Silvibacterium dinghuense: one gene and its partner. The protein of the gene in region 1 interacts with the protein of each later gene in a pairwise test. Links are inferred from orthologs where the notes say so. Each region holds a gene or a part of one and is shown in the gene's direction. Other genes may lie near its edges.

Evidence for each region. Proteins that work in one complex are often made in the same cells at the same time.
Region 2: the proteins of secA (region 1) and secG interact in binary tests that used the Escherichia coli proteins (3 or more experiments, as listed by UniProt). The link is inferred for Silvibacterium dinghuense from one-to-one orthologs.

The regions. Positions count from the first base shown.
Region 1 is NZ_SDMK01000001.1:144,074-148,543, reverse strand. Bases 168-3,669 are described here. They hold secA (preprotein translocase subunit SecA), read left to right. Parts: upstream 168-472; coding sequence 473-3,469; downstream 3,470-3,669. Other genes in these bases: ESZ00_RS00585 (class IV adenylate cyclase), read right to left, coding at 3,549-3,669. Outside these bases: more of ESZ00_RS00585, read right to left, coding at 3,670-4,133; ESZ00_RS00580 (L-threonylcarbamoyladenylate synthase), read left to right, coding at 4,220-4,470. UniProt on the Escherichia coli protein: Required for protein export, interacts with the SecYEG preprotein conducting channel.
Region 2 is NZ_SDMK01000002.1:886,124-890,347, reverse strand. What follows is about bases 749-3,679. They hold secG (preprotein translocase subunit SecG), read left to right. Parts: upstream 749-2,026; coding sequence 2,027-2,332; downstream 2,333-3,679. Other genes in these bases: ESZ00_RS12905 (YdeI/OmpD-associated family protein), read left to right, coding at 3,546-3,679; ESZ00_RS12910 (carbonic anhydrase), read left to right, coding at 2,455-3,183; ESZ00_RS12925 (HAD family hydrolase), read left to right, coding at 1,088-1,804; ESZ00_RS12930 (hypothetical protein), read right to left, coding at 749-795. Outside these bases: more of ESZ00_RS12930, read right to left, coding at 1-748; more of ESZ00_RS12905, read left to right, coding at 3,680-4,224. UniProt on the Escherichia coli protein: Subunit of the protein translocation channel SecYEG. Overexpression of some hybrid proteins has been thought to jam the protein secretion apparatus resulting in cell death; while this may be true it also results in FtsH-mediated degradation of SecY.

The DNA.
Region 1 (4,470 bases):
GGCTGCTTCTTTGGCGATCGGTGGCCCAAATTCACATTCACACTGCTCAGAATTGCCGCAATCGTGAACCAGAAAATGGCAAGACAGATCAGCAGGGATAATTCAGTATTCTGAGTGGCTGAAACATAGAACACCCAGCCATGATTGTTCATGGGATATGTCAATCCAGCATATGGATTAGGTATTCGTGGTTGTGTATCCATAAGCTGCGACCATCGATAAGAATGAAAGCACCACGTACTTGCCGCCATACCGGCCAACATGGACGCTATGATAGACCGGGTGTTGCGAGTGTGCCCTAACCCCATCCCATGAGTTTGCATCATTCATAAACATTCGCTCAGGCCAAGCCCGGGGAAATTTATCAAATCGCCGCCAGCAGGAGCTGCAAGCCAAAGGTGGCTGCTTGGATGGTCAGTTCTCGCTCTTCACGCAGCCGAGCGTTTACACTATACGCTGAGGAAATTTCGCTTTGATCGGTAGTGCACTTACCAAAGTATTCGGCACCAGCAATGAGCGCGAGGTGAAGCGCCTGCTGCCGCGCGTTCAGGCCATCAACGCCTTCGAGCCGGCGGTGCAGCAGCTCTCCGACGACCAGCTGCGCGCCAAGACCGATGAGTTCCGGGCCCGCATCGCTGCCGCCGTCGAAGGCATCGCCGATGCCGACGAGCGGCTGGCCGCAGAGAAGCAGGTACTCGACGAGATTCTTCCCGAGGCCTTTGCCGTTGTTCGCGAAGCCGGTCGCCGCGTGTTGCAGATGCGCCACTTCGACGTCCAGCTGATTGGCGGCATGGTGCTGCACGCCGGCAAGATCGCCGAAATGCGTACCGGTGAAGGCAAGACGCTGGTTGCGACGCTGCCCTGCTACCTGAATGCGCTCGCCGGTCACGGCGTGCACGTCGTCACCGTAAACGACTACCTGGCCAAGCGCGACGCCGAATGGATGGGCAAGCTCTACGGCTTCCTTGGGCTTTCGGTCGGTGTCATCGTTCACGATCTCGACGACCAGGCTCGCCGCCAGGCCTACGCTTCGGACATCACCTACGGCACCAACAACGAGTTCGGCTTCGATTACTTGCGCGACAACATGAAGTTCGAGCTGACCGACTGCGTGCAGCGTGGACATTATTTCTCGATCGTCGATGAGGTCGATTCGATCCTGATCGACGAAGCCCGTACGCCGCTCATCATCTCCGGCCCCACTGACCAGACGACGGACAAGTATGTCCGGGTCAATCGCATCATCTCGTCGCTCGAAGAGGGCGAGGAGATCGAAAAGGGCGAGGAAAAGATCCTCACCGGCGATTTCGTCGTCGACGAAAAGCACAAGACCATCGCCGTCACCGACGAGGGTTGGGAAAAGATCGAAAAGCTGCTCGGCATCGGCAACATCGCCGACGTCGAGAACTGGGAGCTGAAGCATCACGTCGAAGTCGCGATCAAGGCGCACAAGCTCTATCGCAAGGATGTCCAGTACGTGGTTAAGGACGGGGAGGTCATCATTGTCGATGAGTTCACCGGCCGTCTGATGCCGGGCCGCCGCTGGTCCGATGGCCTGCACCAGGCTGTCGAGGCCAAGGAAGGCGTGAACATCCGCCGCGAGGACCAGACCCTCGCGACCATTACCTTCCAGAACTACTTCCGCCTCTACAAGAAGCTCTCCGGCATGACCGGTACGGCCGAGACGGAGGCCACCGAGTTCGACAAGATTTACAAGCTCGAGATCGTCGTCGTTCCGACCAACCGGAAGATGAGCCGCATCGAGCACCCCGACGTCGTCTACCGCACCGCGAAGGAGAAGTACTTCGCCGTGGCTGACGAGATCGCTGTGCTCCACGAAAAAGGCCAGCCTGTTCTGGTCGGCACCACGTCCATTGAGAAGTCCGAGATCCTTTCACAGATCCTCCAGCGCAAGGGTGTTCGCCATGTGGTGCTCAACGCTAAGTATCACGAGCGCGAGGCGGAGATCGTCGCCCAGGCTGGCCGCCTCGGTATGGTCACCATTGCGACGAACATGGCGGGCCGCGGTACGGACATTCTCCTCGGCGGCAATGCGGAGTTCGTTGCCAAGCAGGATCTGGTACGCAAGGGTGCGGCACGCGCCATCAGCGTGGCCGAGGGCTCGATTCATCCCACGGCTGCGCCGGGCATGACTCGTTTCTACTATCAGGGGCAGGAGTTCGAGACCACTGAGCAGAACTGGAATGCCGCCAACGAGGCCTTCACCGCTGCAACGGTGAAGGAGCGCGAAGCGGTGCTCGAGGCCGGTGGCCTCTGCATCATCGGCACCGAGCGTCACGAGTCCCGCCGTATCGACAACCAGCTCCGCGGCCGCGCCGGCCGTCAGGGCGATCCCGGTGCTTCGCGCTTCTATCTCTCGCTCGAAGATGACCTCATGCGCATCTTCGCCAAGGAGTGGGTCTCGACCCTGCTCCAGCGCATGGGCATGGAAGAGGGCGTGCCCATTGAGTCGCGCATGATTTCCAAGCGTATCGAGAAGGCGCAGGAGCAGGTCGAAGGCAACAACTTCGAAGCTCGTAAGCACCTGCTCGAGTACGACGACGTCATGAACAAGCAGCGCGAGGCCGTTTACGGACTGCGCCACCAGCTGCTCGAAGGCCTCGACCAGAAAGAGCTCATCGTCGAGGATTATGTCGCCAACATCCTCAGTGATCTGCTTGATGAGCACACGCCGGAAAAGGTCCATCCCGACCAGTGGAAGTATGACGAGCTCAAGACCAAGCTCATGGAGCAGTTCGGATTCCCGCTTGAGACGGAGATTCCTGGCTACGGGGAGATGACCCGCCACGAGCTTGGCGAGAGCATCTTCGAGAAGCTCAAGGAGCGCTACGAGGCCAAGGAGGAGTTCATCTCCGAGAAGGCGATGCGTTTCCACGAACGCATGATCATGCTCAGCGTCCTTGACGGCCTGTGGAAGGATCACCTCCTGAACATGGATCACCTCAAGGAGGGTATCGGCCTGCGCGGCTACGGCCAGCAGGACCCGCTCGTGGCCTATAAGAAGGAATCCTTTGACATGTTCGAGGGGATGATGACGCGCTTCCAGGAAGATACGGTGCGTTATCTCTTCCTCATGCAGATCGTCGGGCCGGACGGCCAGCCGGTTGCCATTCCCACGCAGCCGCGCCGCGTCGCCGCCGCAGCTCCGCAGGTGATTCCGGCCGAGGTATCCGCGCCGGCACCGGAAGCCGCCGGAAACGGTCACCGTCCTCCACCGACGCTCCCCGGGCGTTCTGCGTCGGATGCGCCGACCACGACGATCGATTCGATCGAGCGCGAGTTCCAGCGCCGCAAGGAGCGCGATCTTGAACACGCGCGGATGGCCGGCGGTGGCAACAGCTCCAGCGAGCCCGTACAGCGCCGCAGTGACAAGATCGGCCGCAACGATCCCTGTCCCTGCGGTTCGGGCAAGAAGTACAAGAAGTGCCACGGCGCAGGTGAGGCATAAAGCGCACTTCCTACGTGGAGCGCTAGAACGAAACGGCTGGGCACGATGCCCAGCCGTTCTGTTTTGCTCGGAGACCTGGCTAAGCCAGTGCTTCGCTGCCCACGGCTGCAAAGGTCAGATGGGCGGCGGTGCTGCCGGTTTCTCTGCGCCAGTCGTCAAAGAGCCGGCCGTAGCTCTTTGTCAGCAGTACGGATGGCTCAAGTCCCAGCTCCTGCGCGCGCCGGTCGATCCACTCTTCCGGGCCCTCCAGCTCGGCGAAGACACCGATCGGCGTCTCGTCGATAACGCAATGTCCGGTTGCATCGGCGTATTCCGTGCGCCACTTCTCGTAGGCGAAGGCCGGCTCATAGCCAAGCCGCTCGAAGACCGAACCCAGTGCCTCGCCGTCGGCGATCTCCGTCTCCGTTTCCACGCGACGCTTGTGCCGGGCTTCGGGATCGTCATTCTCCGGCACGCACTTGTGCGTTAGCACCCAGCGCTCGCCGTAGAGACGGATGCGCAGGATGGAATGCTGGCTGCGCAGCCGGCGGTCCGGCGTGTCGTACAGCATGTTGCGTTCAAAAGTACGGGGCGTGATGCAGGAGAAGCCGAGGCCGGAAAGCCGTTCCTGGAGTGCGGCTACGTCCTCGACGCGGAACTTCACTTCAATTTCGACCGCGCTCATAGAAAAAGTATAGGCCTCGGCGTTCTCTCCTGGACGTGCAAGTCAGCATAAGCAGGCGATAATAAGCAGATACCTGTCGTATTCGCATGCATACAGAACGCCTCATCGTCGAAGCCGCGGCTCCCGATTCGCCTGATTCCCGGAGCGCCATTACCGCTGCGGCTGCCATCCTGCGCGGCGGCGGTACCGTAGCTTTTCCGACGGAGACGGTCTATGGACTGGGCGCGAATGCCCGGAGCGCCCAGGCGGTGGCGAAGATCTTTGCTGCCAAGCAGCGCCCGTCGTGGGATCCGCTCATCGTGCATATCGCCGATCGCGATAGGCTTCCGTCGGTCGT
Region 2 (4,224 bases), on another replicon or contig:
GTGGAAGCGCCCATCGCCCCAGTAGACCGCGACCAGAGTGCCGGTGACTACGGGATGCAGGAAAGCCAGCGGCAGCACGTATTTCTTGCTCTTGACGAGCGATTCGACAACGCCATCCACCGGCGTGCTGCGCCGGATCGAGCCCGGCACCTGCGGGATCACAAAGGTGCGCAGGTCCATCTCCGGATGCTTCTTTGCGTAACTGTTCAGTGAGCGCGCTGCCTGCTTCGGTGTCATCAGGCCGGCGTCGGCGATGAAGTTCCGATGGATGGCATGCGGGTAGTAAAAGTTGATGACGCCCTCGGAGAAGTTGGCGCAGTTGCGGAAAAAGAGGTTGAAGTGTGAAGTGTTATCCCGGTCGTTGAACTCGGCGATCAACGCGCCGTCCTGTTCCTCTGTCGTTTTTACCGCGAAGCCATACATCCGGCGGTCATAGGATTCGCCTACGAGCTGGGTCCAGTCGCCCTTGGGGATCTCATGCTTTGGGTCGTCCGGCACGATATCGGCAAGGTGATGGCGGCGGTAACGGTCGCGGAGACGGAGCACCATCTTCTGATCGGCGGATTCAGGAATCTGTTCGGGATCATCGACGGCGTAGAGGTAGGGAATCAGCGGTACGGCGAGCCAATCGTATCCGCCTACGGCGTGATACCGGCTGAGGACGACACCGGTCTCGCCCGGCTGGCAACGGCGAAGCCGGGTGGGCGTTTCGGCGCAGACGTCGCTGAGGTAGATCGCGGCGTGGCCGGTGGGATTAAAGAACCCGAACTCGCCGTAGGGTTCTTCGAGAAGCAAGGCAACATCTCCCGCTCTCGCCATGGAGGGGAGCAGGGCGACGGTGAAAAGAAATACAGCAAAGAGTTGTAGTTTTCGTATCATCAGCCTCGTTAAAACGTAAGACACTCGTTATGAGCAGCCTGGTAATACAGGAACGAAAACACTCCGGTCACTGCCGGATGTTCATACAAACCCGTATCGTCCGGAAAAGATGGCCTCATCCGGTGATTTTTTAGATGCAACATGGTTTGGCGGGAGGGAGAAGCCTTTGCTTCAGGGCGTTCGCAGCCGTTTGATAAGCTCGAAGCACATGTCGACAGACTTCCGGAAATACGCATCGGGGCAGACGCTGCTGGTGGACGCCGACGACACCCTCTGGGAAAACAATATCTATTTTGAGCGCTCGATTGCCGCATTTATCTCTTATGTGGATCACCATGAGTACTCCCGCGAAGAGGTTCGGGAGAAGCTCAACGAAGTGGAGCGCGAGAATACACGCCTGCACGGGTATGGGCTGACCAGTTTCCGGCAATCGCTGGTGACCTGTTTCGAGCGGCTCTCCGGCGAGTCCATCACCCCGGAAAAGCATGAGCGGATTGTGAGCTTCGTACAGTCGATTGCAGATCAGGAGATTGAGCTGCTACCGGGTGTCGCCGAGACGATTCCGGAGCTGGCCAGCCGCCACCGGCTGATTCTGATGACCAAAGGCGCAGAGGCCGAGCAGGCAGACAAACTGACACGCTCCGGGCTGGCGAGCTACTTTACCGGCGTCGAGATTCCGAAGGAAAAGAATGCGGCCGCCTACCATGCCGTGGTGGCGAAGTATGAGCTCGCGCCGCACTCGACCTGGATGATCGGAAACAGCCCGAAGTCGGACATCAATCCGGCGCTTTCCGCGGGACTGCATGCGATCTACATCCACCACCCTGGTACCTGGGTGCTGGAACAGGATGCGCTGACAAAGCCGGGCGCAGAGCAGAAGTTGTTGGATTTAAGGAATTTTGCGGAATTGCTCAAGCATTTCTGAACGGGTCACAAATCCACAGAATCTTTGCTATACTCTTCTCAGGACAGAAGTTCACCGGAATGCGGAAGTGGTGAAATTGGCAGACACACCATCTTGAGGGGGTGGCGCCGAGAGGCGTGGGGGTTCAAGTCCCCCCTTCCGCACCAAAGACATCTGACCGTCTAATTTGCACGAACTGCGGCAACGGGCGAGACCGGAACGCAGGCTCAGAAAAGCGATTCGATGACCTTCCTGTATTACCTTTTCATTGTGGTCCATGTGATTGTGTGCCTGTTCCTGATTGCAGTCATTCTGCTGCAGCAGGGCAAGAGCGCTGATCTGGCCGGTGCTTTCGGTGGACAGGGTTCGCAGACAGCCTTCGGTCCCCGCTCGGCGGCCAACCTGCTGACGCGCACCACGACCTGGGCCGCGGTCATCTTCATGGTTACCTCGATCGGTCTCACCATCCTGATGCAGAAGCATGCAGGGTCGGGCCACTCGGTGCTCGAGGGCACGCCGACGACGCAGAGTGCTCCGGCGAAGAAGTAACGGCATAGAGATTTCGTAGCAAAAGGCAGACCTCCGGGTCTGCCTTTTGCTTTTTGCGGCGATCTTTCGAGCCATTCCGGGCTATGATGTGGCGCATTTACCTCGAAGCACGGAGATCTCCTATGGAATGCAATGATGGCGTTGCGCAAGGACGGAATGAGGCTTTCCGAACCTCCCGGCGCAGTTTTCTGGGCACCGGGCTGGCGGGTGGCGTGGCATCGCTGATTGCGGGCCTGGCCGCGGAAGAGGCATTTGCACCCCGAGCTTCTGCACAGACACCGCTGACCCCTGACGAAGCACTGAAAGAGCTGATGGACGGCAATGCGCGGTTTGTCGAAGGGCGGCTGACGAGCTTCGAGCACGACCTGCAGATATTGAAGAGCCACACCGTGGACAAGCAGGAGCCTTTCGCCGCTCTGCTCTCCTGTGCGGACTCACGCGTTCCGGTGGAGCTGATCTTCGATCAGAGCATCGGGCATCTGTTTGTGACCCGTGTGGCGGGGAATATGGCGACGCCGGAGATCATCGGCAGCCTGGAGTACGGCGCGGCCGTGTTGGGGACAAAGGTGATCCTGGTTCTGGGACATGCGAGTTGCGGTGCCGTGAAGGCGACGATGCAGGGCAAAGCGGTGCCGGGACAGATCAGCTCGCTGTTTCCGCATATTCAGCCGGCAGTGGACAAGGCGGGACATGACCTCGAGATGGCGATTGCGGAGAATGCGAGGATTCAGGCCACGCTGCTGCGCGAAGCATCGCCAGTGCTGGCTGAAATGGTTCGTGAAGACCATCTGAAGATCGTGGCAGGCACCTATGACCTCGGCACGGGCCGGGTGACGCTGCTGGAGGGATAGGCGGCTCGCGTATCAGGCTTGCGTCTTGACCTGTTTTCCGGCCTGGACTAGCCTGCTCGTACACGGGAAAGGAGGATGATCCAGCCTATGAAAATTTCTGACAGTAGCAGTTGCATGACCCAACGTGAGGTGACTGAGGCTTAGAGCCGCCTTCGGCTCCTGAAGGGACCGCCGCCTGCGGGCAGCGGCCCAAGTCCTGGCGAACAGCAACCATCTCGCCGAGGCCCACCCTGTTAGCGCAGAAGGGATAGCGAGGGCGCCTCAGGTCAATCTCCACAGTTCACCGGTGATCAAGGCCCGCTTTGCCGAATCTGGCAGCGGGCCTTTCACATTTTGGCGGTCGCTAGGCTAAAGTGACGACCATGACAAAGGCCGCAAAGAAGCGTTTCAAGGCCACGCTGGTGGCAGAAAAATCGGGACTCGGCTGGACGGTCGCCTATCTGCCTGCGGGGTTCACCGACGACTGGGATGCCGGTGCGACGCCGAAGGTCCGTGGTGAGATCAATGGCTTCGCGTTCCGGACCTCGCTGTTCTCAAATGGCAAGGGCGCGCTCTATCTGTTGGTAAACAAGCGGATGCAGAAAGAGGCAAAGGTTGTGGCCGGGGCTCTGGCCGAGTTCACGCTGGAGCTCGACGAAGACGAGCGGACGGTGGTGGTTCCCGCGGAGATGAAGCGCGTGCTTCAGGGCGAGGCAGCGCTGCGGCGCTGGTGGGAGAAGCTGCCGTACAGCTTTCACAAGTATGTTGCAGATCAGGTAGCCGCTCCGAAGAGCGAAGCGGCGCGCAGGAGGCGTGCGGAGGACTTTGGGGAGATTCTGCTGAACATGATGGAGGGCGAGCGCGAGACGCCCCCGATTCTCGAAGCAGCATTTGTACGGACTCCGCTGGCGCGCGCGGGCTGGGAAAAGATGACCCCGGCACAGCGGCGCGGACACCTGTGGGGCATCTTCTACTACAAGTCGCCGGAGAGCCGGCAGAAACGCGCGCAGAAGGCCATTGACGAGGCCGTGCGGATCGCAAAGAAGGGTACAGGAGGCGAGG